One region of the Vibrio rumoiensis genome, then DNA from elsewhere that is predicted to be linked to it. Evidence: riboswitches for the same ligand, from Rfam matches in the RefSeq annotation. Region 1 holds a riboswitch; each other region holds the start of a gene.
The links. A riboswitch is a leader RNA that binds a small molecule or an ion and turns the genes downstream of it on or off. The one in region 1 is predicted to bind thiamine pyrophosphate.
Positions count from the first base shown of each region.

Region 2: linked by a shared signal. The riboswitch ahead of thiD (bifunctional hydroxymethylpyrimidine kinase/phosphomethylpyrimidine kinase) and the one ahead of thiC (phosphomethylpyrimidine synthase ThiC) in region 1 are both predicted to bind thiamine pyrophosphate.
Region 3: linked by a shared signal. The riboswitch ahead of thiB (thiamine ABC transporter substrate binding subunit) and the one ahead of thiC (phosphomethylpyrimidine synthase ThiC) in region 1 are both predicted to bind thiamine pyrophosphate.

Region 1 covers NZ_AP018685.1:90,849-101,112, reverse strand. The annotation lists gene VRUMOI_RS00495 (DMT family transporter) at 1-316, shown strand, start outside; gene tsrA (H-NS-like global regulator TsrA) at 323-610, opposite strand; gene VRUMOI_RS00485 (aminopeptidase P family protein) at 972-2,753, shown strand; gene thiH (2-iminoacetate synthase ThiH) at 2,911-4,023, opposite strand; gene VRUMOI_RS00475 (thiazole synthase) at 4,030-4,809, opposite strand; gene thiS (sulfur carrier protein ThiS) at 4,814-5,017, opposite strand; gene VRUMOI_RS00465 (HesA/MoeB/ThiF family protein) at 5,062-5,811, opposite strand; gene thiE (thiamine phosphate synthase) at 5,835-7,046, opposite strand; gene thiC (phosphomethylpyrimidine synthase ThiC) at 7,043-9,010, opposite strand; TPP riboswitch at 9,128-9,225, opposite strand; gene VRUMOI_RS00450 (voltage-gated chloride channel family protein) at 9,297-10,264, opposite strand, start outside.
Region 2 covers NZ_AP018686.1:657,940-668,203, reverse strand. The annotation lists gene VRUMOI_RS15475 (zinc transporter ZntB) at 1-846, shown strand, start outside; gene VRUMOI_RS15470 (FMN-binding glutamate synthase family protein) at 973-2,454, shown strand; gene VRUMOI_RS15465 (sterol desaturase family protein) at 2,514-3,305, opposite strand; gene VRUMOI_RS15460 (cytochrome b/b6 domain-containing protein) at 3,345-3,926, opposite strand; TPP riboswitch at 4,050-4,148, shown strand; gene thiD (bifunctional hydroxymethylpyrimidine kinase/phosphomethylpyrimidine kinase) at 4,208-5,047, shown strand; gene VRUMOI_RS15450 (DMT family transporter) at 5,109-6,008, opposite strand; gene VRUMOI_RS15445 (dicarboxylate/amino acid:cation symporter) at 6,167-7,468, opposite strand; gene VRUMOI_RS15440 (sensor domain-containing diguanylate cyclase) at 8,029-9,552, shown strand; gene VRUMOI_RS15435 (adenylosuccinate synthase) at 9,621-10,264, opposite strand, start outside.
Region 3 covers NZ_AP018685.1:349,796-360,059, forward strand. The annotation lists gene mpl (UDP-N-acetylmuramate:L-alanyl-gamma-D-glutamyl-meso-diaminopimelate ligase) at 1-843, shown strand, start outside; gene VRUMOI_RS01670 (flavin prenyltransferase UbiX) at 940-1,569, shown strand; TPP riboswitch at 1,679-1,776, shown strand; gene thiB (thiamine ABC transporter substrate binding subunit) at 1,870-2,832, shown strand; gene thiP (thiamine/thiamine pyrophosphate ABC transporter permease ThiP) at 2,891-4,480, shown strand; gene thiQ (thiamine ABC transporter ATP-binding protein) at 4,500-5,219, shown strand; gene VRUMOI_RS01690 (hypothetical protein) at 5,307-6,182, opposite strand; gene VRUMOI_RS01695 (PhoH family protein) at 6,224-7,639, opposite strand; gene rapA (RNA polymerase-associated protein RapA) at 8,077-10,264, shown strand, end outside.

The DNA of each region.
Region 1 (10,264 bases):
CGCTTGGTACGAAGGGTTGGGATGGAGTTCGATCAGTTTACAAGGTTGGTTAGCCGTCAGTTATGTAGGCTTATTTGAGATGGGAATAACGTTTGTGTTGTGGTTAACCGCACTGAAAAAGACGCACAATACTGCCAAGGTGAGTAATTTAATTTTCCTCTCACCTTTTATTTCCTTGATATTATTAGCTCAAATTATTGGCGAAACCATTTACCCATCAACAGTGGTTGGGTTGATTTGCATATTATTAGGCTTGGCCGTACAACAAATAAAATTTAAAACACGAAATAGGAATTGCGCAGATAGTAATAAATAAAAGCGGTTATTTCGTCTTTTCCATATAACGCTTAAGATCATCAACAGAAAGACCTTGAGCTTTCAACTGTTCAGCAAGTAATTGCACTTGTTCGCCCTTGCGTGAATCCGCGATAACTTGAAACTGATAAATAATATCTCTTAATAATTCAAGTGGTACTTGTTTCGCTGCGCTACGAATTCTTTCTTGGCTTTGATTGCCTAGCTCAGTTAATAGTTTACCAAACATAACTTTTTCTGGGCTTTCGTCCAATTGCTCTAAAATACGAGCCATCTCATAAGTAGTTAGTGACATAGATTGTTTTATATTCCGAGTGATTCAAAGAAGGAAATGTAAAAAAGCAGAAGTAAATATACGCCTGAATGATGGTTAAGCAAAACAAAAAATACCGTTTAGGACTGCTATTTTGGTTATTAATGACAATTTAAAAGACCAGCCAGTGAAATTGATATGACCACCGTTTATTTTTCCTCTTTTTCTCACTCATTATTCCAAACCTGTCCACAAGGTTTCACGTGAAACATTACCTTAGTTGGCACATTTCAACGGGATTAGATTACACACTCAAACTCCAATGGTAGTATTAAGCCATTACATCAATGACAATGTTGATAGCATTTCGGCATAGACCGTTAAATCAAAAAGGATGATTCAGATGCATAAAGCTATTTCAGAGCGTGTCCAGCAACTTCGTCAGTGGCTCGTTCAACATGATTTTGACGCGATCATTATTCCACATGAAGATGAGTTTTTAGGAGAATACATTCCCGCTCATAATGAACGTTTGCATTGGATAACCGGTTTTGCTGGTTCTGCTGGCGCGGCGGTCATTACTCAAGATAGCGCAGCGATGTTTGTTGATGGCCGCTATACCGTTCAAGTCACCAAGCAAGTTCCTGGTGAGCTATTTAGTTATCATCATTTTATTCAAGAGCCACCGATTACTTGGCTGCAACAAAATATGCCAGCGGGTAGTCGTTTAGCCATTAATCCTAAAATGCATTCCGCCACTTGGTATCAAGCAGCACAAAATAAACTCGATGGGCAAATTGAGATGATTGATGTCGAAAGCAACCCGATTGATATGCTTTGGTCTGATCGCCCTCAAACCGTTGAATCACCATTACGTTTAATGCCATTAGACATCGTTGGCCAGCCTTCACAAGATAAACGTAACAATATTGCACAACTCATTAGCCAGCAAAATGCCGATGCAGCATTATTGACTCAAATAGACTCTATTTGTTGGTTACTCAATATTCGTGGTCTCGATGTACCGCGCTTACCTGCGGTTTTATGCCATGCGATTTTACATGCCGACTCCAGCTTAGAGTTATTTATTAACCCAGAACGCATTCCTTCTGAATTTGGACAGCATGTTGGTAAAGGGGTAACCATCTCGTCACCTTCTCAACTTGAAGCATCGCTTAGTTCACTAGCTGGAAAAAAAGTTATAGTCGACCCGAATAGCAGTAACGCCTGGTTCAGCCAAGTATTACAAAGCAACCATGCTCATATTATTGCTAGTAATGATCCATGTTTACTCCCTAAGGCAGTTAAAAACAAAACCGAATCACAAGGCATGATTAATTGTCATGTGCGAGATGGTGTGGCAATGGCCAAGTTCTTATGCTGGATTGATTCTGAAGTTGAAGCCGGTCGCTTGCACGATGAAGATACCCTATCTAACCAATTGCATGATTTCCGTAAACAAGATGAGTCATTAGCCGATTTAAGTTTTGATACCATTTCAGCCGCAGGAAGTAACGCGGCAATGTGTCATTACAATCACGCCGATCAAATAGAGTTTGGTAAGCTGGAATTAAACTCACTTTATCTTGTCGATTCCGGTGGCCAGTACCCAGACGGTACTACAGATATCACACGCACCGTTGCAATTGGTGAGCCTTCGACATTTATGAAGCAGCAATTCACATTGGTACTCAAAGGACACATTGCATTGGCAACCGCGCGCTTTCCTGTCGGAACTACTGGCAGTCAGCTTGATGTGTTGGCTCGTCAATATCTATGGGCAGAAGGCTATAATTATGATCATGGTACTGGCCATGGTGTTGGTCACTTCTTAAGTGTTCATGAAGGACCACAACGTATTTCTCCTGCTTACAATGGCGTCGCTCTACAAGCAGGGATGGTGTTATCAAATGAACCGGGTTACTACCGTGCTAACGAGTTTGGCATTCGTATTGAAAACCTTGAGTTAGTCACAGAGAAACAAACGCAAGGTGATTTATCTATTCTTGGCTTCGAATCCCTAACGCGTTGTCCAATTGATGTGAGAGCTATTGAGCGTAATCTATTAACTACTGGCGAAATAGATTGGCTAAATCAGTACCATCAAAAAGTATGGAATGATGTCAGCCCATTCGTTGATGATGAGGTAAAAGAATGGTTAAAGCAGGCTACTTTAGCGATTTGATCAATAGAATTTGGTCATTATAAATATCTTCAGTGGTAAGTAACTTGAAATCACTCAGTACCGCACTTGAGGCTAAATAAAAACAAAGCCCGTTTCGATACCAACCGAATCGGGCTTTATTGTTTCACGTGAAACCATTTGAGACTAGCTTACAAAGTCATCCGGAATAAGCGTGATGCCAATCAGTCCATACGGGTTCATAACCGCGTTGACGAACAGATTTAATAACCTCTTCCACTGAACGCTCATCACTAATAGCAAATTGCTCCAATTCAACATCAGAGTTCGCATAACCACCCGGCTGAGTTTTTGAAGCCGCCGAGATATGAGTCACTCCTAAAGGCAATACGTTATCTCTAAAACTTGGTTGTTCGCGTGTTGATAATGACAACTCGACCTCATGATTAAACAAACGGAAAGCACAAATAAGTTGTACTAATTGTTTATCAGTCATCACCGATTTTGGTTGTAATGCCCCTTCACATGGTCTCAATCTTGGAAAAGAAATCGAATACCGAGACGTCCAATATTGTTTCTCTAAATACTGTAAATGCGCAGCTGTAAATAAACAATCTGTTCGCCAGTCTTCTAAACCAATTAGTGCTCCTATTCCAATTTTATCAACGCCCGCTCTCGCGACCCGATCTGGAGTTTCAAGCCGGTAATAGAAATCCTGCTTATTACCTCTCAAATGGTGTTTAGCATAAGTACTTGGGTGATAAGTTTCTTGATAGACCATCACCGCATCTAACCCTAGGGATTTTAATTCACTGTAATGATCTTGGTCCAAAGGTTGAACTTCCATCGCTAAATATGAAAACTCTTGCTTTATGATAGGCAGCATCTCAGCAAAATAATTCATACCAACTTTGGTTTCATGCTCCCCAGTAACCAATAACACACTATCAAAACTCATCGCTTTTACCGCTTGAACTTCAGCTTCAACTTCAGCTTGATTTAGCGTTCGACGTTTCAATTTATTTTCCATAGAAAAACCACAGTAAGTACACGCATTGGCGCACAAATTTGAAAGGTATAATGGAATATAAAAATGAATATTATGGCCAAAACGCTGCCGAGTAAGCGTATAAGAACGTTGCGCCATTTGTTCAACATAAGATTCGGCCACAGGCGAAATGAGTGCTTTAAAGTCTTCTAGGCCCAGCTTGTTTTTTGCCAAAGCTCGCTCAACATCAGCAGCTGTTTTACTGCGAATGGATAAGTAAACTTCATCCCAATCTAGGGTTTTAAATACGTCTGTAAAAGTCATCTTCACCTACCCTAAAAATGCAGTCAGTGGGCTTGAAGCACTTGCTTGTTGGCTCACACTACCTAAGCCAGCTAGATAAGCCTGACGCCCAGACTGCACTGCGAGTTTAAAAGCTTGCGCCATTTGTATGGGGTTAGCTGATGATGCAATTGCGGTATTGACCAGGACTGCATCAGCACCTAACTCCATAGCATAAGCCGCATGCGAAGGTGCGCCAATCCCAGCATCAACGACAACAGGTATGTTCGCTTGTTCGATAATAATCTTGAGGAAATCTTCCGATACCAAACCTTTGTTGGAACCAATCGGTGCCGCTAATGGCATAACGGCGGCACAACCTACTTCTTCGAGGCGTTTACATAACACGGGATCAGCATGGCAATAAGGTAGGACAATAAAGCCAAGCTCCACCAGTTGCTCCGCTGCTTTTAGAGTTTCAATCGGATCTGGCATTAAGTATTTAGGATCAGGATGGATTTCTAATTTCAACCACGGTGTATCCAGTACCTCACGTGCTAATTGTGCAGCAAAGACCGCTTCTTTTGCTGTTTTAGCACCAGAAGTATTCGGCAAGAGTTGAACATTGGTTTTTAATAGTGGCTGTAGAATGTCGTCTGTTTGTTGGCGGAAATCTAAGCGCTTTAACGCTAAGGTTATTAACTCAGATCCGGAATGTTGAAGCGAATCTAACATAAGACTCGAACTGGCAAACTTTCCGGTACCAGTAAACAATCTAGAATGAAAATCGCGATCGGCTATGACTAATGAATCTTGAATAACATTCATGATATTAGCCTCCTGCGATCATAGTGAAAACCGATACATCATCACCCTCAGCGAGCGTCGTCTCTGCCCACTGGGTTTTAGGAATGACATCTTGGTTAATAGCAACCGCAATACCTTGCTGATTAAGCAGTAACTGAGACAGTAATTGAATCAGCTTGTTTTGGTTCTTCTCTAAAATATGTACTTGTTGGTTTACCGTGACTTGCATGGTGTCTCCTCAGATCCTTCTTCGTGGAGACTGATCGGTTCTAATCAGCTTCCACAAACTGGGCATTCAGAATCTTTGGCAATATTAAATTTCTGCCAAGATAGCGTTTGCCCATCAAATAAATTAAGAGACGCAGGTTTTAGTTTATCGTTTTGAGTTAAGTATTTGATCGCCTCAAGCGCTTGTAAATTACCTAACGTACCGACGACCGGGCCAATCACTCCCGATTCTGAACATTTCAAACCTGCGCTATTATCTTGATATGGCACAGCACAACGGTAACAAGGGGATGAATGGTGCTTAAAGTCAAAACTCATTAATTGCCCGATCCAGCCGATCGCCGAACCTGAAATTAATGGGGTCTTTCCGTCATGACAGGCTTTATTAACTGCCTGTCTAGTTGGAAAATTATCACTGCAATCTAATACTACATCCGCCAGCATCACTTCTAAATTCAGCTGAGCATCGGCAAGAAAAGATTTCACACAACGAACTTTGCAATTAGGATTTAATTGCTTTAATTGTTCAGCAGTCGCTTGCGCTTTATTCTTTCCAATATCAGATTCACGGTATATAACTTGACGCTGTAAATTGGAGGAGTCAACCTCATCACCATCCGCGACGACTAATGAACCGATTCCCGCACCGGCGAGATAAAGAGCTGCAGCCGAGCCTAAGCCACCACAGCCTACCAACAACACTTTACTACCAATCAATTTTTCTTGGCCCACTTCCGATACTTCTGGAACCATAATTTGTCTTTGATAGCGTTGGAATTGTTGGTCGTTCATTATTTTCCCTTGTTACTCATTAGCTGTTAAACAATAGCCTTATCACTTCGTGGTGAAGCCATAATTTGATAGAAAGAATCTATCGTCAATTGTATATCATTTGCTTGTGTAATAGCACGGACCACCGCTAAGCTATTCACACCGGTTTGCCAAACATCTTGTGCGTTATTCAAATTCACCCCTCCTATTGCTACAGTAGGAAAATCATCACCAATCAATTTTTGGTACAGCGATAACTTATTCAGTCCTTGTGGTTGCGATGGCATTTGTTTCGTCGTGGTTGGAAAGATATGCCCAAGAGCAATATAAGAAGGCTTCAACTGCTTGGCTCGCAAAATTTCATAATAGCCGTGAGTTGAAATACCTAATCGTAGACCTGCTTGGCGAATCGCCTGTAAATCGGCGACTTCCATATCCTCCTGTCCAAGGTGAATGCCATAAGCCTTATATTTGATAGCAAGTTGCCAATGATCATTAATAAATAACTGCGCGTTATAGTCTCGGCCAAGTGCTATCGCATGCTTTATATTGGCTTCTATATCTGAGCCCAACGAATCTTTCATTCTAAGCTGAAGCGTTTTAACACCATGTTTAAGTAATATTTCGATCCACTCAATCGAGTCAACTACTGGATATAAGCCAATAGCCGGTGGTATAAACTTGAAGGTAGGACAGGCTTGAAATGTGGCTTCTTGAGCGAGTTGTGGGAAGAAGTGAGCATCAACCGGCCATGTTTCACGTGAAACACTTTGGTATTGTTTCACTGCAGCATTTGCAATAATAGAGGCATCTTCAAAAGTGAAACTTAAGCCCAAAGCCATGATGAACCAACAATAATGACGAATAGTCGACTCATGATTCCACTTTAAATTAACAGTATGTAAATCAACTGAAACCCCACCTTTCAGCCTGATTTTATCAGTAAGTATGTCGCCATTATTTACTGCCACCGAAATTAAGCTAACATCGTCTTCAGTAACAAGTAATGCATCTACTTCATTCTGATAACACAAAGCAACATCGCTGCCTTTAATTCGCTTCTCAATACCAAATGCTGCAGAGATCACCTTGGGACCAGATGGTAAATGTACCACTGTCGATAAGTCACCGATTGCTGGCAATTCTGAAAACGCTACATCAGGAAGCGTAAATCCAGCTTGCTGAGCCGCTTCCATACAAGATTGAAGTTGCTGTTTAAGTAAAGGTTCCTTAGCTCCATTAAAGATAAGCGTATTCATGACTTATCCTCTTGCTCTGCCAATACCTTATCCTTTGTTTGTATTGCGGGATGATAAAGCTCTGAGCCAGTTTCAAGAAATTCACGTGATTTAGCTTTCATTCCTTCACGTGGGTCACCGACCATTTTCACCTCAATAGCTTGATCTGCTAAAACTTGATCACTGTCTTTGGCATATTCACGAACTTCTTGAGAGATTTTCATCGAACAAAATTTCGGTCCGCACATAGAACAAAAATGGGCAACTTTGCCAGACTCTTGAGGCAATGTTTCATCATGAAAAGCCAATGCGGTTTCTGGATCGAGCGAGAGATTAAATTGGTCATGCCAACGAAATTCAAAACGTGCTTTAGATAACGCATTATCACGAATTTGAGCGCCTGGGTGGCCTTTCGCTAAGTCGCCTGCATGTGCTGCCAATTTATAAGTAATTAAGCCTGTTTTCACATCTTCCTTATTTGGCAAACCTAAGTGTTCTTTGGGTGTGACATAACAAAGCATGGCACAACCAAACCAACCAATCATCGCAGCGCCAATACCAGAAGTGATATGATCATAACCCGGTGCAACATCGGTAGTAAGTGGACCTAATGTATAGAACGGCGCTTCATGGCAATGCTTCAATTGCTCATCCATGTTCTCTTTGATCATGTGCATAGGAACGTGGCCAGGGCCTTCTATCATAACTTGAACGTCATATTCCCAAGCAATCTTAGTCAGTTCACCTAGAGTCCGTAACTCGGAAAATTGTGCTTCATCGTTAGCATCAGCAATCGAACCTGGACGCAAACCATCACCAAGAGAAAGAGCAACATCATACTGAGCACAAATTTCACAGATCTCTCGAAAGTGAGTATAAAGAAAGCTTTCTTGGTGATGAGCTAAACACCACTTAGCGATAATTGAGCCGCCGCGCGAGACAATACCGGTAACTCGTTTTGCTGTCATAGGGACATAACGCAGTAATAAGCCAGCATGGATAGTAAAGTAATCTACGCCTTGTTCTGCTTGCTCAATTAAAGTATCGCGCATCACTTCCCAATTAAGATTTTCAGCAACTCCGTTTACTTTTTCTAATGCCTGATACATCGGGACTGTACCAATTGGCACCGGGCTATTACGCAGAATCCACTCACGAGTTTCATGAATATTACGCCCAGTAGAAAGGTCCATTACGGTATCGCCTCCCCAACGTGTCGACCAAACCAGCTTTTCTACTTCTTCTTCAATAGAGGATGACACCGATGAATTTCCAATGTTTGCATTCACTTTAATTAAGAAATTACGGCCGATAATCATCGGCTCAGATTCTGGATGGTTGATGTTGGATGGAATGATTGCTCGCCCTTCTGCGACTTCACGACGAACAAATTCTGGGGTAATTTCTTGAGGTAAATGTGCACCAAAGTTTTGCCCCGGGTGCTGCTGATTCAATTGCTCATCAGCAAATTTCTGGCGCCCCATATTTTCACGTATTGCGATAAACTCCATTTCAGGGGTAATGATACCTTTCCTTGCATAGTGTAATTGCGTTACACAACAACCAGGTTTCGCTCGACGAATTGGAGGTAAGTTTCCGTACCTAAGGTCATTTAACGTGTCATCATCCAAACGCTGTTGCGTAAAGGCAGAGCTGACGGAGTCAAGAATGTCAGTATCCGTTCGTTCTTCAATCCAAGAGGTTCTTAGCTTAGGAAGCCCTTCATATAAGTTAATTTGATAGTTGGGATCAGTATAAAAACCAGAGGTATCATAAACTTGGATAGGTTCATTAGGCTCTAAAATAGGGTTATCTTTCGTACCACCTACCAAGCTGTTAGAAAGGCTAATTTCACGCATCGGAACACGTAAATCCGAGCGACTACCTTGAATATAAACTTTTTGAGAATTGGGATACGGTTGTACAGACAGAGAATCGATAAAATTCTTAGCGTCCATTCTGGCTTGTTTACGACTTGACGACATAGCATTTTCCTTTAACTGTATGAGTTAGAAGCCCCGAAGGGTAAATGCTTGACGGATTTTGATGCACAAGAGCGGATCTGTAGAAACAGATACACAAATAGAGGGGTAATGTGAATAGATTACTCTTCTCTCGTTCCCTTCGCAGGTATTAGCCTGATCAGGTTCAACGGATCCCGCATAGCGGTCTCAGCCTTATGGCACTCCGACAAGTAGGAAAAGTATATTCGCTCAAATTATAATCATCAACCTTTATTATTCACAAAGTTGATAACTAACAGCTCATATATTATTTATTTTTTAATCTATTAACTAATGATGCAAATAAACTTGATTGTGTTTCTCGTAATTGACCAATTTTGCCATCAAATCTAGATGTCTCTTTTAAATCAAATAACTTAGGTACTGCAATTCGTTGTGAAGAGTAAATGCCTGTATGACCACTAAAATAGTATGCGGTATAACAAGCAACGGCAAAATATAAAATGTACTCTGAACCAAATAGCTCTACCCCCATGATAGTACAAGCAAGCGGAGTATTGGTTGCAGCAGCAAACACCGCGATAAAACCTAACGCGGCGAACAATTCAGGTGGCGCACCTAGAGCCCAAGCTAAAGTATTACCTAACGTGGCTCCAATAAAAAATAATGGCGTAACCTCCCCGCCTTTAAAACCAACCGATAAAGTAAGAGCCGTTAATACTAATTTAAATAACCAGCTATACCATTCAGCCCCACCTTGATGGAAAGCTGAAACAATACTCACCCCACCCTCGCGATAGCTATAGACACCTAAGCCTATATAGTCATAATTACCAATAAGCTTAGTAATTAAAATCACTAGGATGCCGCCAACAAACACTATCAAGTATGGATTTTTCAAAGTCAGTTTAAAGAAGTCCTTTAACGAATGAGTTAACTCACCAAAAAGATAACCAGCTAATCCGAATCCAATACCAGCAACTAAGATTTTAAGCAATAACAATGGGTCGACTTTCACAACATGGTCAAGTAACTGATATGACTCTAAAAAGTCTATTCGATAGTGGGTATGGTGAGCTCCTAGAGCCGTACAGACCATATCTGCAACAATGGCAGCAAAGAGAGCAGGAACTATAGCATCGTACTTTAAACGGCCTATAGCGAGTACTTCTAACGCAAAAATTGCACCAGTCAAAGGGGTGCCAAAAATTGCACCAAACCCCGCCGCAATACCTGAGATTAATAACAATCGTTTATCGGATTCAGATAATTTAA
Region 2 (10,264 bases), on a different replicon from region 1:
CATTGGTATCACTGTCAGCGTGAGGCGGGCGCGTTACGTGAATGGCTACTAGACAATGATTTTGAAAGCGGTGTAGTGGATAGTTTGCTTGCCGATGATACTCGCCCTCGTTTTGAGATCTTTGAAGATCAATCTTTTCTATTAATCATGCGTGGCGTTAACTTAAATGAGGGCGCAAAGCCTGATGACATGCTCAGTGTTCGAATTCTTTGGCATAAAGGGACGCTGATCTCCACGCGTAAAATTTCCTCAAAAGCGATTACTGGCATTCGCCAAGCATTACGTGAACAGAAAGGCCCGAAAAGCACCGCTCGTTTATTACTGTCCATTATTGAAGGTTTAAACCAAAACATTGCCGGTTTTTTGAATGAGGTTGAAGAGCAACTATTTGAAATTGAAGAAGGCGATGGTAAAAACAGCGATCTGCATATCATTCATAAGCGTTTACTAAAACTTCGCCGTTTTATGAAGCCGCAACGTTATGCGCACGATGATTTCTTAGAGATTGACCATCCAGAAATGGAAGATGTGGAACTCAAAATGCGCAATGCCTTGGATACCGTGATTCGGATTAATGAATCGATTGATTTTTATATTGAACAGATTCAATTGATCAAAGCGGATATAGAGCAAGAACAAGCCGAGAAAATGAACCGGAACACCTATTTGTTTACCGTAATTGCCGCCATTTTCTTACCCGTGAGCTTTCTAACTGGCCTGCTGGGTATTAATGTTGGCGGTATTCCTGGGGTAGATAACCCATTAGCGTTCTTTATCTTTTGTGCTGGGCTTGGTGTCACATTCGTGTTGGAGTTCATTCTATTACGCTGGCTTAAGTTCTTTTGATTAAATTGCAATTAACAATGATTAATTGTGATGTTTATTCCTGCTTGTTCACAATTATAAATATCTGAGCATGTTAAAACGGCTGCACACCATATTTTTACTTTGAAAATATTTAAGGGAGTACCAATGGCTGAGAGTGTTTCTTTTATCGTCGATCTGGTTGCCGGTCTTTTTATGGTCTTACTGGCGTTATCTGTGGTTGCGCTGGTTTATATGTATATCGTAGATAAAAAACAGCATGTGCATGCGATTCGCCATAATTATCCCGTTATTGGTCGTTTACGTTATTTCTTTGAAAAACAAGGTGAGTTTTTTCGTCAGTATTTCTTTGCGATGGATCGTGAAGAAATGCCATTTAACCGAGCTGAGCGTTCTTGGGTTTATCGTGCGGCTAAAAATGTCGATAACACCATAGCCTTTGGTTCAACACGAAATCTTGATCCTGCGGGCACCATTTTATTCATGAATTGCCCATTTCCCACCTTAGATCAAGATGCTACCGAACCTGGTGAAGTAACGATTGGCCCTTATGCCCAAAAGCCGTACACCACAAAATCCATATTCAATATCTCAGGCATGAGCTATGGCGCGATCTCTAAGCCTGCAGTACGTGCGTTATCTCAAGGAGCGAAGAAAGCAGGTTGTTGGATGAATACAGGAGAAGGAGGGCTCACTTCTTATCATTTAGAAAGTGGAGCTGATTTAGTGGTGCAAATTGGCACAGCTAAATATGGCGTCCGTAACGAACTTGGCCATTTAAGTGCTGAAAAACTGAAACAAGCGGCATCTCATGAACAAGTTCGCATGTTTGAAATTAAAATGAGTCAAGGTGCGAAGCCGGGTAAAGGTGGTATTTTGCCCGGTAAAAAAGTGACAGCAGAAATTGCTCACATTCGTGGTATACCAGAAGGGCAAGATTCGATTAGCCCAAATGGCCATATTGATATTCGTAATGTGTCTGATTTATTAGATATGGTTGAGTTTGTTCGAAAGACGACGGGTAAGCCTGTCGGTTTTAAAGCGGTGATCGGTGCTTATGAGTGGATTGACCAATTGTTAGAAGCGATTAAGCATCGCGGTGAAGAAAGCGCCCCAGATTTTATTACCATTGATAGCGCAGATGGCGGAACTGGAGCCGCGCCGCAACCTTTGATGGATTACGTCGGTTTAACTTTAAAAGAAAGCTTACCTTATGTGGTTTCGCGCCTTCAGCATCATGGGTTGCGCGATCGAATTAAAGTGATTGCATCGGGTAAACTTATCACACCGTCCAAAGTAGCATGGGCGATTGCGCTGGGGGCCGATTTTGTGACCAGTGCTCGTGGTTATATGTTTGCACTGGGTTGCATTCAATCATTACAGTGTAACAAAGATACCTGCCCAACCGGCATCGCAACACAAGATGTGAAGCGTCAACAAGGTTTAGATGTTACGAATAAAACTGAACGTGTGGCGAATTACAATCATTTCATCAACTACAGTTTAGGCATTATGGCGCATTCTTGTGGAGTGTCTAATATCCGCGAGATTACCCATAAGCATGTTCGGGTAGTGACAGAGAATGGTTTATCTATTTCGTTAGATAAAATGTATGAACATTACCAATAGATCGATTTCATGATGGTCAAATAATATATAAGAATTCATAACGCAGGCTTCGGCTTGCGTTATTGTTTTCTAAATGGCTGCAATAACATCCGCCATAGCGATTGCTCTTGAGGCGTTCGAAACAAAGAAATCCCAATCACCATCTTTTGATGTCCTTCTTTCGGTTGGTCAATATAACTACCAAACCAACGATCCCAAATGGATAAACAGAACCCGTAATTGCTGTCAGTTTCATTTCGGTGAATCGAATGATGCACTCGGTGCATATCTGGCGTGACGATCCATTTCCTTAAACGCTGATCAATACGATGAGACAGTGAAATATTGCTATGGTTAAACATTGCACTGGCGTTGAGGATGACTTCGAATACAAAAACAGCTAGAGGAGAAATCCCTAATACAGCAATCGTCACGAGTTTAATCAGCATTGAAAGCCAAATCTCAATGAAATGAAAACGAGAACCGGTGGTGACATCGATATCTTGATCGGCGTGATGAACGCGATGTAAACGCCAAAGCAGGGGAATTCGATGGAATAGTCGATGCTGCCAGTAAATAATCATATCCAATAAGATAAGACTGAGGATGAGGTTGAACCATGTCGGTGTATTCAACCAATAGAAAAGGCCGAGCTGCTGACTTTCGACAAGATAAGCCATTGCCACCGCTAGAAATGGCAAAGTGAAAGGTAATAGAAAGCTATTAAAAAACACCAAACTTAAATTGTTTATCCAGCGATACCATTTAGGCTGGCTGAGATGCTTTTTCGGGGCCAACTGCTCCCAACCGGCCATGACAACAAAGACCATGAAAAAGACACTGGCTCGAAGTAGGGTTTGATGTTCTAGCAGCCATGTGTCCATTCAATGCGTCCTATTCTGGTTAATGGGTTAGTTGATTACTTCTCGTTTTAGTTTGAGCGGGTTGTAAATATGAACGATTGCCATCACACCATGGCCAACTAAGTAAGCCTCAACCAATCCTGTTAAGGTTTTATGCCAGTGTAATAGGTTAGGCGCAAGAGTGAGGTTTAAGTTCCAACTGATAAACCAACTGATACCGGTTATATAAACAAGACATAAAGCACCGAGTCCCAACCCTTGAATACAAGAAGAAATACCGTAGGGTTTTGATTCTGGCAAGGTCAATTGAGTGAGCAATTTAATGTCAGATTTTAACGGTTGCCACTGGTTACAAAGATATGGAAAGTAATATTTAAATCCACGTTGTTTAAAGGCGACGACAATAAAAAGGCTTCCAAAGAACACGAGACTGATACCGACTACGATATGTGCCCATGTTCCCAAATACTCTAACGTGCTTTGACCGATTTCTCCTTGTTTATTCACGTGCATAATATTGCTGAGTAACACTTCCAGGAGTACTAGCATCATCACGGTTAGATGTAGGTGGCGAATGGCAGTTGATTGATGCTGTTTTAAGTAATGAAAAAAAGGAGAGGTGATGTCCATAGCGTTTCCTTAACAGTGGCAAATAAATAGAAGTCACTAGAATAACGAATGAAACTTAATGATTGCTTAATACAAGTGAATTAATTTAGCCTTTACATTATGGAGGCAAATCTTTAGATTAGGCTTCATTAGTCGGGGAGCCATTAGGCTGAGATCACAATTGTGAGACCCGTTGAACCTGATCCAATTAACACTGGCGTAGGGAACTAATATTAACGTGTGGTAGGTCGCTCTTCTATCTCTGCATGTATATTACTTCCACACGTATAAGGAAGTATGTTATGTCCCAACAATACCACACATCTCCCCCTCAAATTCCTAATGTTTTAACCATTGCCGGCTCCGATTCTGGCGGTGGCGCAGGCATTCAAGCCGACATTAAAGCGATTTCTGCTACTGGTGGTTTTGCTTGTTCTGCGATTACGGCTCTTACTGCGCAAAATACCCAAGGTGTCGATGCTATTTTCCCTGTTTCTGCTGAATTTGTTGGCCAGCAATTAGATGCCATCTTTTCAGACATAAATATTGCAGCTGTGAAAATAGGGATGCTTAATGATAGTAGTGTGATTGAAGTGATTGCCCAAAAGTTAGCGCACTATAACTTAATGAATGTGGTGTTAGATCCAGTTATGGTTGCCACCAGTGGTGACCCATTAATTCAACTATCCGCCATTAACACGCTGAAAGAAAAGCTTATTCCATTAGTAAGGCTCATAACGCCAAATTTACCCGAAGCGGGCTTATTAATTGGCGAGCCGGAACCAAAGTCAGAACGTGAAATTGAGGGGTTTATTGAAAAGCTAAAAGCCCATTCAGAATTACATAACGTAGATATTTTATTAAAAGGTGGGCACTTTAAAGGTGAGGAAAGCCGAGATTGGCTTATTCAAAGAAACCAAACTGCGGTCTATACACACCAACGTATTGTCACCAAAAATACTCACGGAACAGGGTGCACACTTTCTTCTGCTATCGCGTCTTATTTAGCGCAGGGTTTTGAGCTCACTGAAGCTGTTGGACATGCTAAGCAGTATTTATCAAGAGCACTAACTCATGCCGATGAGCTTAATGTAGGTAAGGGCGCGGGTCCCGTTCATCATTTTTATACTCTTCGCACTTGATGCTGCAGCGTTGTTGCTTACATCCACCAAACCAAAATAATTGGGTATATACCAGTCGCAGTTATTTACTCGATTTAGGCGGTAGCGTCTGTTGCCGTCTTTCTAATAATTTAGCACCACCTCTGTAAACAAAGAGCGACCATAGGATTAGAGTACAACCAATTACTTTTCCTGCTGGCATATCATCGCCATAAAACACCACACTTAATGAACTCGCCCATACGGGCTCCAAAATCATAATAATGGCTGCATTGCCTGAGGTGGTAAGTTTTTGCCCCATGGTTTGCATCACATAACGTAAGCTAGTGGCGACAATGGTACTGAGGGCGAGCCACATCCAGGTGGTTTCTGAAACATGCTCTGGCCACTCTTCCAATATCAGTGAAGCTATCGTTCCAATAACACCGACCACAAAGAGCTGGATACAGGCCAGTACTAAGCTGGGAACGCTCTGAGCATATTTCGCATTAAAGTTAAAATGAAAAGCGAGCATAAATGCAGATATAAGAAACCAAATCTGGCTTGGGGAATGATGATATCCATTAGAAAGTGACAAAAAACCAAGTCCCAGAATCGCAAAAGGTAATGAAATCCAAAACATACGGATTGGTTTTTGTTTGAATAAAGCCCATCCCACAAGTGGTGCAAACAGCATGGCGAGACTTGAAATAAAAGCCCCTTCGGCGAGCGTATCGGTTACCGAGATTGCCGTTACCCACGTTAATAATGCGCATGACATTAATATGCCAACACTGGCTGAATTTATTATTTGAGTGCGCGTTAATTTAAAGAGTTGTTTATAGCAAAAGGGGAATAACAGTATTGAGGCCGCAATAAAGCGAGTTCCGATGAAAGCAAAAGGAGGGAGACCCATAATCGCTTGCTTAGAAAATATCCAACCGAGACCTGCAAAGATAGTGGTACAGATCAGAATAAGGGTCGCTTTGGTTTCTTGATTCATAGATTGGCGTCACAAAAAAGAAGAGAAAGATGAGGTTAACACGAGAATAATAATAAAATTTAGGTACTGCTCACTGTTTAATATTCCTAGTAAAAAAGCCCTTAACCAGTATCAAACGATGAACTCTAGTTAAGGGCTTTTGGACTTAAGTGAAAGCGTTAAGATTTAGAACGTAAACCTAGCTCAATTTCACCAGCTTTAGGGTCATTAAAGGTATCAATGTTTAATTCATTTTCAGATTTAGCAACAATACAAGTTACAACGCTATCACCAGTGATGTTCACCGCAGTACGGATCATATCCAGTAAGCGGTCAACACCCATTATCAGTGCAATACCTTCTAGGGGTAGACCAACTTGGTTAAGTACCATTGCCAGCATGATAAGGCCTACACCAGGAACGCCAGCTGTACCTACTGAAGCAAGTGTTGCTGTAAGAATGACTGTCGCATAATCACCAAGGCTCAAATCAACATTGAAAGCTTGAGCAATAAATGCCGTCGCAACACCTTGCATGATCGCGGTACCGTCCATGTTGATGGTTGCACCAAGTGGAACAGTAAAAGAAGCGATCTTATTGCTCACACCTAAACGATGAGTCGCGGTTTCCATCGTAACAGGAATGGTTGCATTCGAAGATGCTGTCGAAAATGCAAACATAATTGCATCTTTCATCTTCTTCCAAAAAGCAATTGGGTTTAAGCCCGAAAGTACTTTTAGTAGAACACTGTAAGTGATAAATGCGTGGATGAGCAGGGCGGAAACCAAAACAAGGAAATATGCTGCTAAGTTACCGATAGCATCTAAGCCGAGACCAGTAAATAGTTTTGCCATTAAGAAGAAAATACCGTAAGGCGCCACTTCCATTAAAATGGTGACAAGCTTCATGATCACTTCATTCACATCATTGAAGAAGTTTGCAACACGTTGTCCAGCTTCACCCGCAAGGCTAATCGCAATACCAAATAACACGGCAAATACGATAACTTGTAAGGTATTACCTTGTGACATTGCTGCCATTGGGTTACTTGGGAACATGCCAACGATAACTTGACCTAGTGACGGGGCTTCAGCTGTACTAAATGAGGTCGCTGATGTTAAATCGGCACCGGCACCTGGTTGGAAGAAAATCCCCATCACTAATGCTAGAGTAATCGCAACTGCGGTTGTTGTGATGTAGAAAGCAAGTGTTTTACCACCCAAGCGTCCTAACGTTGTAATGTCTTTTAATGAACTTGTTCCGCAAACTAGCGAAACAAAGACAAGAGGGATAACTAGCATTTTTAAGCTAGCAATGAAAATTTTGCCACCAACATCGAATAAACCATTAACGATATAACCGTCGATGAATTCATTACCAGAGAAGAAATTGCGAATTAAAAATCCACATAGAATACCGGCAAACATGCCGAATAAAATTTTGCTCGTAAGTGAGCGTTTGTTTTTGTTGTCGTTCGTCATGAACTGATCTCCATATGAATACTTTGTACAACATTTCAAAGTGAAGCGGAGATTAGCAGAGTTCACTAAGAACTCGTTTCATTTGTTACAAAAAATGATCTCTTTGCGTGATAAAGATCACAAGTTTGAGGTGGTTTGTGTCTAAAAGGTAAATATGTTAGCTCTTTAATCTTCTGCAAAAGCTCATTATATTAAAAAGTCATTCTTATATTGATTTTTATTTCAGCATGAATGCCTTTCTCTAACACATTTATCAGCAGTGGGTACTATTTTCTTATTTAGATCGCGCTTGTCCTTCTATTATCAATAATTACTGCATGAATTCACTGGGATATTATTGATTTTGTCATTTAATTGAATGATTTATGTATAGACAAATATACATTTGAATGAGTTAAATAAGGTAAGTTATTAATAATTAATATATTTATCTGTACATTTTTATAACCAGCTCCTTTGTAAAGGGAATGTAAATAATTAATCTGTTTTTGAAATGGTTAAAAGCAAGTAGAATGCGCGGCAAATATTTGTCGCGTCTTCATTTTTTATAATGGGTTATTATGATCGTATTGGATAATAGAACACTGTTGGTTGCTGTCAGCCTTATCACGATAGGTGCTTCTATTGTTTTAGCTTTTTTATGGAGAATCAGACCAAAGTCTACAGGAGTGGGCCACTGGGCGTTAGGGATCACGCTGATTGGGGCAGGCAGTGTGTTTACCGTTGCCCGAGGTTACATTCCAATGTTCATTTCGATCGTCGTTGTGAACACCGCCATTGTGTTAGGGATGCAGCTTATTTTCCATGGGCTTCGTATTTTTACGGAGCGAAAGCCTTTTATTTTTTATGATTTTGTTATTACGTTTTTAACGGCATTTTTATTTTATTATTTTTATTACATCTACCCAAGCTTAACGATTAGAACGGTGCTGTACTCTTTCCTTGTCGCCACTGTGTGTATTGCAATTGTTTTTACGCTGGTCACTGATAATAATCGAGTACGTAAAAAATCCAGTCACCCTGTTGCCATCATTTTTGGTTTATTTGCCTTTTTTCATGTGATGCGTGGAATTATGGAGATACTATATCCAAATGGAAAAGCACCACTGGATGGTGGTGTAGCTGAAACTATTTTGTATTTAAGCAGCATTTTTATCATTAGTGGCCTTGCGATCACTTTGGTTCTACAAACATACTCAATTCTTGAATCGAAATTTCGTTCTTACTTATTGGCAATGGAACATTCAGCCTCTTCTATTATGATCGTGAATCGTGATTGGACGATTGAATATGCGAATCCAGAGTTGATTAAGAAAACGGGTTATTCAAAGGAAGAGTTGTTTGGTGCCAATATCGATATTCTTCATCCTAAAGAAGTCATGGCAGAAGAGATGCCCGTTATATTGCAACGTTTAGAAGATGGGTACGTGTGGCGTGGCGAATTGAAGAGCTTAAAGAAAAATGGCGAACTGTTTTGGGAGTTAGCTTCAATAGCACCAATGGTTCAAGCCAATGGGAAAATTACACACTATGTAAAGATAAAGGAAGATATTACCGATTTAAAAGCGGCGAAGCAGAAAATTCATCATATGGCATACCATGACATATTAACGGGGTTACCTACACGAACCTTGTTTATGCAGCGTTTAACCGATTCCATTGCTTCAGCAAAAGCACATAATCGTAAAGTGGCGGTGTTATTTCTCGATCTTGATGGTTTTAAAGCGGTGAATGATTCCTTTGGTCATAATGCCGGCGATGAATTATTGAAGTCGGTGGCACAAAGTTTAAGACGTTGTGTACGTGATGAAGATACCATTGCTCGCATGGGCGGTGATGAATTTTTAATTGTGCTTAACCACGTGTCGGATAAACAGGTTATCGCTAATGTTGCCCAAAGAATGTTAGAGGCCATCGAAACACCGCTTAAATTTAATGAGATCCAGTTAAGTGTCACAGCAAGTATTGGTATATCAATGTACCCAGATGATAATGATGACCCTAAAGAATTGATCAAACTGGCTGATAAAGCGATGTATGACATTAAACATGCAGGAAAAAGTGGTTATCGTTTTTACAATTAATGAACTAAAAAAACGCCGAGTTCTCAAGTGAGAGGCCGGCGTTATTCGTTGAAGGATGAACTTGTCGATTATGAACGGATAATCATTTGATCACGCTCTGGACCAACCGATACCATACTCACTCGCACACCCATTAATTGCTCGATACGAGTCACATAATCCTGTGCGGCTTGAGGTAAATCAGCAAAGTGACGACAACCAGTAATATCTTCATCCCAACCTTGCATGTTTTCATAAACAGGACTTAATGCTGCCGTTTGTGGCCAAATAGGGTTCTCAGTATGTTCACCATCGTAGGCAACGCAGATTTTAAGGTCTTGCATTCCTGATAAACAATCAATCTTAGTGAGAGCAATTTCAGTAGCGGCTTGCAGTTCTATACCGTTGCGTGTTGCGACCGCATCAAAGTAACCCATGTCACGTGGGCGGCCGGTTACTGCGCCATACTCATTAGCACTTTCGCGGAAATTATCTTGTTCTTCCATTGCGGTCACTAAAGTGCCGGTGCCAACAGAAGAGCTAAACGATTTTGCGACGGCAATCACTCGTTCAGGACGCAGCGCGGGTAAGCCACTACCAATTCCTGCATAAGCTGCGGTGACATTTGATGAAGTCGTATATGGGTATTCGCCATAAACTAAATCGCGACCGGCACCAAGTTGGGCCTCAAACAGTAGGTTGGCATCTTTAGCTTGCAACGCTTTAAGTGGCT
Region 3 (10,264 bases), 260 kb from region 1:
AAGTTTGTGCATTACCACCCACGTACATTGGTGATGAACAATTTAGAGTTCGATCATGCGGATATCTTCGATGATCTGGAAGCGATTAAGCGCCAATTCCATCATTTAGTGCGTACAGTACCGGGCAATGGCCGAATTCTGTCACCAAGCAATGATGACGGCTTAAAAGATGTTATCAAGCGTGGTTGCTGGAGCGAATTAGAATACATTGGGGACGATGGCCATTGGAAAGCCGAGAAAGTGAAAAAAGATGGCAGTCACTTCCAAGTGTATTTAGATGGACAGCATCATGGCGATGTGGTGTGGGATTTAGTCGGCGATCATAATGTGAATAATGCTTTAATGGCGATTGCCGCCGCGCGTCATGTGGGCGTGACCCCCGATTTGGCTTGTGAAGCATTAGGCAAGTTCATCAATACTAAACGTCGTCTAGAGCTAAAAGGCGAAGTGAAGGGCATTAAGGTCTATGATGACTTTGCTCATCACCCAACCGCGATTGATCTCACTTTAGAAGGTTTACGTAATAAAGTCGGTGATAGCAAAATTATTGCCGTATTTGAGCCTCGTTCAAGTACTATGAAAATGGGCGTGCATAAGAAGACGTTAGCCGCCGCCTTTAAACATGCAGATCAAGTCTGCCTATATCAACCAAGTAACATTCAATGGTCGGTAGAAGAGGTGGCTCAGCAATGCCCACAACCAAGTTATGTCGATGACAATATTGACAGTTTTGTCGAGCATATCGTGGCGCAAGCGCAAACAGGTGATCAGATCTTAGTGATGAGTAACGGTGGCTTTGAAGGGATCCACGCCAAGTTATTACAAGCTTTACAGCAAAAATAGTAAAAAGATCATCATAAGCAAAAAGATCATGGTAGGTATAAAGATCACTATGATCCTTTTGCTTTGAATTTGTCTCTTTTTATTGAGGGAAATATTATGTCTCAATTGGTGGAAAAGAAGATCACGTTGGCGTTTACTGGCGCATCAGGTGCGCCTTATGGGTTGCGTTTGTTAGAGTGTTTGTTAGCCGCAGACTATACCGTTTATTTGCTCATCTCATCGGCTGCCCGTGTCGTGATGGCTACCGAGCATGATTTAAAACTGCCAAGTGGACCGGAAGCTGCGCAAAAAGCGTTGGTTGAACATCTTAATTGTCGCAGTGAGAAATTGGTGGTTTGCGGTAAAGAAGATTGGTTTTCTCCGGTAGCATCAGGATCGGCTGCGCCAAAACAAATGGTGGTCTGTCCGTGCTCTGCGGGGAGTGTGGCTTCGATTGCTCACGGTATGTCGGATAACTTAATTGAACGTGCTGCCGATGTGGTAATGAAAGAGCGTGGGCAGCTTTTGCTGGTGGTACGTGAAACACCATTTTCGACGTTGCATCTAGAAAATATGCACAAGCTTTCGCAAATGGGTGTCACCATTATGCCGGCCGCGCCGGGCTTTTATCATCAGCCGAAAACCATTGAAGATTTAGTCGATTTTATGGTGGCGAGAATTCTTGATCATTTAGGTGTCGAGCAAGGTTTAGTGCCTCGTTGGGGTTATGATCAACGCTCTAGCTAACATTATTGTTATTAATCGCGGAGAACTGCTCGCCTCCTGCTAAGCAACAACTTACAATTTATATGCCCAAGTAACGTCAAGAGACGAGTCCCATAAGATTACTTGGCCATACAACTCATCGGGGTGCTGAATCATGTGATTTGGCTGAGATAACACCCGTGACCTGAACCAGATAATGCTGGCGTAGGAATTGAGTAGGATTTGTTTCCTTTTCTCCTTATTCCCTGTGCCGCTCACTAAATAAGGATTGATCTAGTGAACTTCACATCTAAAGCTATTACTTTTCTTTCGCTCTCTTGTATTGCCGCTTTGTCTTCTTCGGTAATGGCTGATCAAAAGCCTACCTTAACCGTTTATACCTACGATTCTTTTACCTCTGATTGGGGACCCGGTCCTAAAATTAAACAAGCTTTTGAAAGCCAGTGTGGATGCAACTTGAACTTCGTCGCCTTGGATGATGGCGGATCGGTGCTCAGTCGTATTCGTTTAGAGGGTAATAACACTAAGGCGGATGTCGTACTCGGGCTAAATAACAACATTATGGCGCAAGCTCAGCAGACAGGGTTGCTTGCCAAGCATGATGTTGATACCTCTCAAGTGACTATTCCCGGTGGTTGGAATAACCCTTATTTTGTGCCTTTTGATTATGGATATTTCGCGTTTATCTATAACAAAACCAAAATGAACCATCCGCCGAAAAGTTTAAAAGAATTAGTGGAACGTGATGATTTCAATATTATCTATCAAGATCCACGCACCTCGATTACCGGCCAAGGTCTATTACTGTGGGTGAAAGCGGTGTATGGCGATAATGCGGCGCAAGCTTGGCAGAAAATTGCTGACAAAACCGTTACCGTGAGCAAAGGGTGGTCAGATTCTTACCCGATGTTTTTAAAAGGGGAGAGTGACATGGTGTTGTCTTATAGTACCTCTCCGGCTTATCACATTATTGCTGAAAATGATGATCGCTATGCTGCTGCTAATTTTTCAGAAGGCCAATACGCGCAAATAGAATTGGCAGCTAAAGTGGCAAGTACCAAGCATCCTAAGTTGGCCGATGAGTTTATGCACTTTATCTTAACGGATGATTTTCAATCGGTAATGGCAACCGGTAATTGGATGTACCCAGTGACAGACGTTAAATTACCAAAAGGTTATGAGCAATTAACGGTGCCAAACAAGATGTTGTCGTTAGAGCCAGAAGTGGTGGCTAAACAGTTGAAAGGTTGGACGCGAGAATGGCAAATGGCTTTGTCACAATAAAAGCATAATAAGTACATGAATCGATTTTTATTTTTCAAGACGACAACAGGTTGGCAACGTGGTTAATGTTTCTGTTCCTAAGCTCGGTATTGCGGTTGCGCTGACTATCGGTTTGTTTGTCTGCGCAACCATAGGGGCGTTGGTTCAGCACGCCCCTAGCTTGAATATCAGTTGGATTTTATCGGATCCTTATTATCGACATATCACTTTTTTTAGCTTTTATCAGGCGGTGTTTTCTACGTTACTGAGTGTTGGCTTCGCGATACCGGTGGCTCATGCGCTATCTCGACGAGAATTTATAGGTAAGTCGCTGTTATTAAAGCTGTTCGCTTCAACATTGGTATTGCCAGTGTTGGTTGGGGTATTCGGTATTTTAGCGATCTTAGGGAATAGTGGTTTAGTCGCCGAGGTATTTAAAGCCTTCGATGCGCGTTTGCCATTTTCGATTTACGGGCTAAATGGCATTTTAATTGCCCATGTCTTTTTTAACCTGCCTTACGCCTGTCGTTTGTTATTGCATGCCTTAGAGTCGATCCCTAATGAGCAACATAAATTGTGTTCTCATTTGGGAATGAATGGATGGCAGAAGTTTTGCCAAGTTGAATGGCCACGCATGCGGCAGCAATTACCGCATGTTGCTGGCCTAGTGTTTATGTTGTGCTTTACCAGTTTTTCAACCGTCATGGCATTAGGTGGCGGGCCTAAATCCACCACCATTGAGCTGGCCATCTACCAAGCCATAAAGTTTGATTTTGATTTGCAAGCGGGGGCGATTCTGGCGCTATGGCAAATGTTGTTATGTGGTGGGTTAAGTTTATTATTATTGCGTTTGGCCAAGACGTTGCCAGCCTCTACTCAGGCTAGTCAGCAAGTTTTACCACGATGGATAGATTCTCGCTCAGCGAAAATTTGGGATAGCATTTGGATCATGGCGGCAATATTGCTCGTTCTACCACCGTTGTTGATGGTGATATGGCAAGGCTTGAATCCTCAATCATTAATGGTGCTACAAGATGCCAAGTTCTGGCAGGCGTTAATGGCCTCGCTTAAAGTGGCGACGCTAGCCAGTTCGCTTGCTTTAGTCATGGGCATTGCGATTTTATTAACGAGTCGAGCTTGGCACTTGAAAGGACGACGTCAGCGCGCTGGGCGTTTAGAATTGATGGGAACGATTATTTTGGTCACCCCTGGGATTGTAATTAGTACCGGATTATTTTTATTGCTGCGTAATTACGTTGACGTCTTTAGTCTCGCTTTTGTGATGGTGATTTTAGTCAATAGTTTAATGGCGTTGCCTTACATTATTAAAACCTTGTCGCAACCGATGTTGCAAACCGCGCAGCAATATCAATTTTTATGTCAAAGCCTAGGCATGATGGGCTGGACTCGTTTTAAAATGGTCGAGTGGAAAGCGCTTAACAAGCCAATTGCTCACGCCTTTGCGATCAGTTTTATGTTTTCGATGGGGGATTTAAGCGCAGTGGCACTGTTTGGTAATCAATCTTTTACGACTTTGCCTTTGTATTTATTTCAACTGCTTGGTAGTTATCAAATGCCAGCGGCAGCAATGGTGTCACTGTGTTTGTTGGTGTTTAGCGTCATCTGTTTTAGCTTGATTGATGTCGTGTTTAAACGAAGTAGTCGTTAATTAATGAAGAAGAATGACCATGTCTAATCGTGCTATTGAGATCCAAAACATTATTTATGATTATCAAAGCGAAACCTTTTACTTTGATTTACAGGTAGAACGTGGCTCTATTATGGCTTTGATGGGACCTAGTGGCTCAGGGAAATCCACCTTGCTCAGTTTAATTGCAGGTTTTATTGAACCCAAGCAAGGGGAGATTAAAGTCGATGGTTTGTCTGTGCTTGGTTTACAGCCTCATCAAAGGCCATTATCGATGTTGTTTCAAGAGCATAATTTATTCAGCCACTTAACGGTCAGGCAAAATATTGGACTTGGTTTGCATCCGGGTTTGAAATTAACCACTGAACAAAAACAGCAAGTCGAACAAGCGGCGCAGCAAGTCGGGATTGTGGAACTCTTGGATCGTCTACCTGAGCAGTTATCGGGTGGGCAACGGCAGCGGGTTGCGCTAGCAAGGTGCTTTGTTCAGCCCCATTCAATTTGGTTATTGGATGAGCCTTTTTCTGCGTTAGACCCAGTTTTACGTCAAGAGATGTTATCGCTGGTGGCCAGTTTAGCCAAAGAGCGCAATATCACCGTATTGATGGTGACGCATCATTTATCCGATGCCAAAGCGATTAGCAGTCATTTTGCGTTTATGGAGCAAGGTCGAGTGACTGAATGTGCCACCATCGATGCACTGACTCAAACTAGTGAAAATGCCCATCTACGCGCTTTTCTTCAAGCCAGTGGGGCTTAGTGATTTTTCTAAAATTTCTGATGAGTTACTTACCGGGCTCTCTCTTTTTCGTACTTTAGATTCACAGAATATATTTTTTATCTTCTATTATTTGGATAAACGATCTGTGAAAAACTGGTGACTTTTATCGATGTAATCTGAGTATTCTTCACCTTCAAGGCGGTATTTACACCAAGTTAAGTAGTTTTGGAAATAACCCACGGCTGAGTAAAAAATAATGGTGTAGCCTAAAACCTCTACACTTTCTTCTGCTGTTAGCTTTACTAATCTATCGTATCCATCTCCCAGTATTCCTTGCCAAAATGATCCCATGCCGAATAGGCGGGAAAAAACTAATAGCAATGCCATGCCTAAACATAAAGATAGAAAGTGACGGCTTCGGGTAAAATGAGCAAAAGTATGAATGGTTTGTTTGATATTTTTTGATGCGTACGCTATTGCCATCGCGGCAACAAATAAGGCTGGGTAAACCCAAAATCCGTGAACAATAAGATCTAACAATTCATCAAACTCACGAATTAACATACAGGTAAAAAATCCCGTCACTAGTACACAAAAGTGTCGGATTGAAGACTCTTTTATAGCAATATAACCAAAAGATAAAACCGTTAAAAATAGTAAGGTTTCTTGAAAATATTCAGTCAATGAATTTTCAGATAAGCCATTGTGTAGATAGATGAGATCATAAGAAACAGCCAGCACCGGTAGAGCTACAAGTACAGCTAAAAAGAAGAATTGGCCAAAACCTTTGAGAATAAAACGCAGATCAGTAGACATAATCACTCCGAAAATAAAACTGCCGCTTAAAAATTTAATTCCATTTAGATTTGCAGTCCGTGTGTCGGCGGGAAGGGGGGCGATTCTATAAGTGATGGTGCTTGGCGGTCTAATATTTTTTGGTTTTATAAAATAAAGTTTAATAATAATCAGTTCTATTATTATTACTAGACAATGACGGTGCATTGTGTGCACCGTCAGAAGTGTGAGTGGTATTTATTTGATTGTTATAAGTTTTCTTCGGCAAATTCCGCTAAGCGGCTACGGACTACGCCATTTAAGTGGATGTTGGCGCTGCCTTCGAAGTTTTTAAAACGCTCAACCATATAGGTTAAACCAGAGGTCACCGGGGTTAAATAAGTGGAATCTATTTGGGCTAGATTACCTGAACAGACGATTTTGGTGCCTTCACCACAACGTGTGATGATGGTTTTGATTTGTGAGGCGGTTAAGTTTTGGCATTCGTCCAATAAGACAAAAGCATTTTGGATTGAGCGGCCACGCATAAAGTTGATGGATTTAAATTGAATATTGGCTTTATCGCAGATGTATTTTAGCGACCCTTCGGTGCAGTGATCATTTTTATGCAGCGCTTCTAAGGTATCGGTGATCGCCGCAAGCCATGGCATCATTTTCTCTTCTTCAGTGCCGGGTAAGAAGCCGATCGCCTCGCCGATATCAGGGGTGTTACGAGTGACGATGATCTTATCGAACATTTTCTTTTCGATGGTCATTTCTAATGCTGCTGCCATGGCTAACATGGTTTTACCACTCCCTGCAGCGCCGGTTAAAATCACCAGATCGATTTCAGGATCGAGTAAGGCATCCATCGCCATACCTTGATAAATATTTTTCGGGTAAATATCCCAAGCATGACGGTGTAGCAGACGCTCTCGGCTGAGATCTTTGATTTTGGCTTTGGTCGGTTCAAGAGCTTCGACTCTGCCTGCAAAATCGCTATCTTCATCAATTAAATATTGGTTGATAAAGGTCGGTTCTAGCCCTTCACGATCCACGGTATGAAATGTTTTACTGCCACAATTTTGGCTTTCAACTTGTTTAAAGTTATCCCAAAAGTTGCCTTGGTATTCATTAAACCCTTTGGTGAGAAATTGCACATCATCAATTAATTGGTCGGTGCGGTAGTCTTCGACAAATTGGACACCAGCGCCTTTGGCTCGCAAACGCATATTAATGTCTTTGGTGATCAATACGACTTCACGAGGAGCACGGCGGTTTTGCAGCGCAATCACACCATTTAAAATTCGATTATCGCCCGCCTTGTCAGCAAACGCTTTGTCGTTATCGGGGATGTCAAAATCGGCCAGAATCGAAATGGTCCCGGTAGATTGATGCTCTGTGGCTAACGGGATCCCTTGGGAGATTTCTTCAGGCGTCGCATCATGGAAAATCGCTTCCAGAGCTCGGATGGCCACTCGAGCATCGCGCGCGACATCGCGTTTGCTGTCTTTTATGCGATCCAGTTCTTCCAATACGGTCATTGGAATCACGACATCGTGTTCTTGGAAAGAGTATATAGCGTGGGGTTCATGGAGCAGGATGTTGGTATCAAGGACAAAGATTTTTCGCGATGATTTATCGTGTGAGTTACGGCTGGTTAGCGTTCTGTCAGTCGAGCCCATAGCGTCTCCTTGTTCCGCGGTGCGGAAGGCTAGCAATGTTTGATTGCTATAGAGGCAGCTGGGAACATCCTGTTCCTATTTTTCGCTATCGAGAGTGTCGGTAGCGTGCTGCTACATAACGATCAAATCCTTTTCATTGATAAGCAACGATAGTTTTTTTAATCCACAACTATCTGAATGCTTATGTTGAGTATATGAAAGATTTTTACTTTCATCCTTACTTTAGATCTCAAATATTGACAGTTTTATGTCAGTGTTAAATTTTCCCCCGAATCATGGTGATATATCCCTTATCATCAAGTAAGATGTGCGGCTTTTTGTTAATAGGTCTTTTCGCCTATTTAGATCAGGTTTGTGACGAATTTTTCTAAGAAAATAATGTCAGAAACCACTAAAATAGATTTCAATAAAGTTAGATTCATAAGGTAGTCGATTACATGGCATTTGCGTTAGGTCAGCGTTGGATAAGTGATACAGAAAGCGATTTAGGATTAGGGACAGTGGTTGGGCTTGATGCTCGCACTGTGACTTTGATGTTTGCTGCATCAGAAGAAAACCGTTTATATGCCCGTAATGATGCACCGATTACACGTGTTGTATTTAATGTTGGTGATGTGATTGAAAGCCAAGAAGGTTGGACATTAAAAGTTGAGCAAATCGGTGTTAAAGATGATGTGATCAGCTACATCGGAACTCGCCAAGATAATCAAGAAAGCGATGTCGTATTACGTGAGATTTTCTTAAATCACCAAATTCGCTTTAACAAGCCCCAAGACAAATTGTTCGCCGGTCAAATTGATCGCATGGATAACTTTGTATTGCGTTACAACGCACTTTCTAACCAATATCAACAACATAAAAGCCCAATGCGTGGTTTATGTGGTATGCGCGCTGGATTGATTCCTCACCAGCTTTATATCGCTCATGAAGTTGGTCGCCGTCATGCACCTCGTGTTTTGCTTGCCGATGAAGTCGGCCTAGGTAAAACCATTGAAGCGGGCATGATCATTCACCAGCAAGTATTGACTGGACGTTCTGAACGCATTTTGATTGTGGTACCAGAAACACTGCAGCACCAATGGTTAGTGGAGATGATGCGTCGTTTCAACTTACACTTTTCGGTGTTTGATGAAGAGCGCTGCCTAGAATCACAAGCGGATGCTTTGAATCCATTTGATACCCAGCAATATGTGTTATGTTCGTTAGATTTTTTGAAAAAGAATGAAAAACGTTTTAATCAAGCATTGGCTGCAGATTGGGATTTATTGGTCGTCGATGAAGCGCATCACCTAGAGTGGAGTGTCGATGCACCGAGTCGTGAATATCAAATGATAGAAGGCTTAGCGGCGAAAATTGCCGGTGTACTTCTTCTTACTGCAACACCTGAACAGTTGGGCCATGAAAGTCACTTTGCTCGCTTGCGTCTGCTTGATTCTGATCGTTTCTTTGACTACGCCACTTTTGTTAAAGAAGAACAGCAATACGCGCCGGTTGCTGAAGCGGTAGCGAGCTTGGAATCGGGTAAGCCACTTACTAACGATCAAAAAAATAGCATCACTGAATTATTGTCAGAGCAAGATGCCGAGCCATTATTTCGAATTTTAGATGGTTGCAGTTCACAAGCTGAATTTGATGTTGAACAGAAAACCTTAGCGCGCCAAGAATTGATTGATAACTTAATGGATCGCCACGGCACAGGGCGTATTTTGTTCCGTAATACTCGTGCCGCGATTCAAGGTTTCCCTGAGCGTCATGTACACATGTTAGAAATGCCAATGCCTGAGCAGTACACTCGAGCGATGCGCGTGTCTAAAATGATGGATGGCGATCTCCCTGAGCAAACTCAAGCTCTGAAAAACTTATATCCTGAAGAGATCTTGCAAGATCTGGAAGGCGATAAAACGTCATGGTGGACGTTTGATCCTCGCGTTACTTGGCTTATCGATAAAGTGATGGAAAAGCGTTCTGAGAAGATCTTAGTGATCGCCTCTCGCTCTTCTACTGCATTGCAATTAGAACAAGCTTTGCGTGAGCGTGAAGGCATTCGTGCTACCGTCTTCCATGAAGGTATGTCGATTCTAGAGCGTGATAAAGCCGCGGCGTATTTTGCACAAGAAGAAGGTGGAGCACAGGTACTGATTTGTTCGGAAATTGGCTCTGAAGGGCGTAACTTCCAGTTTGCTAATCAGTTAGTGATGTTCGACTTGCCATTCAATCCAGATCTACTCGAGCAACGTATTGGTCGTTTAGACCGGATTGGCCAAACGCGCGATATCGAAATTTTTGTGCCGCATTTAGAAAATTCGGCTCAGTCGATTTTGGCTCATTGGTATCACCAAGGTTTGAACGCATTTGCAGAAACTTGTCCAACTGGCCGTGCCGTGTATGATGAATATTCGGCAGCCTTAATTGCCATGCTAGCGTCTGGTGATATGAGTGAGTTAGAGCATTTAGTTGAGCACTCAGCCGCGCTCAATAAACAGTTGAAATCTAAGCTAGAGCAAGGGCGCGACCGTTTGCTAGAAATTCACTCTAACGGTGGTGAAAAAGCGCAGAAAATCACGGAAACTATCGCCAGCGGTGATAATGATACCAATCTTGTTACTTTTGCCCTTGGTCTATTCG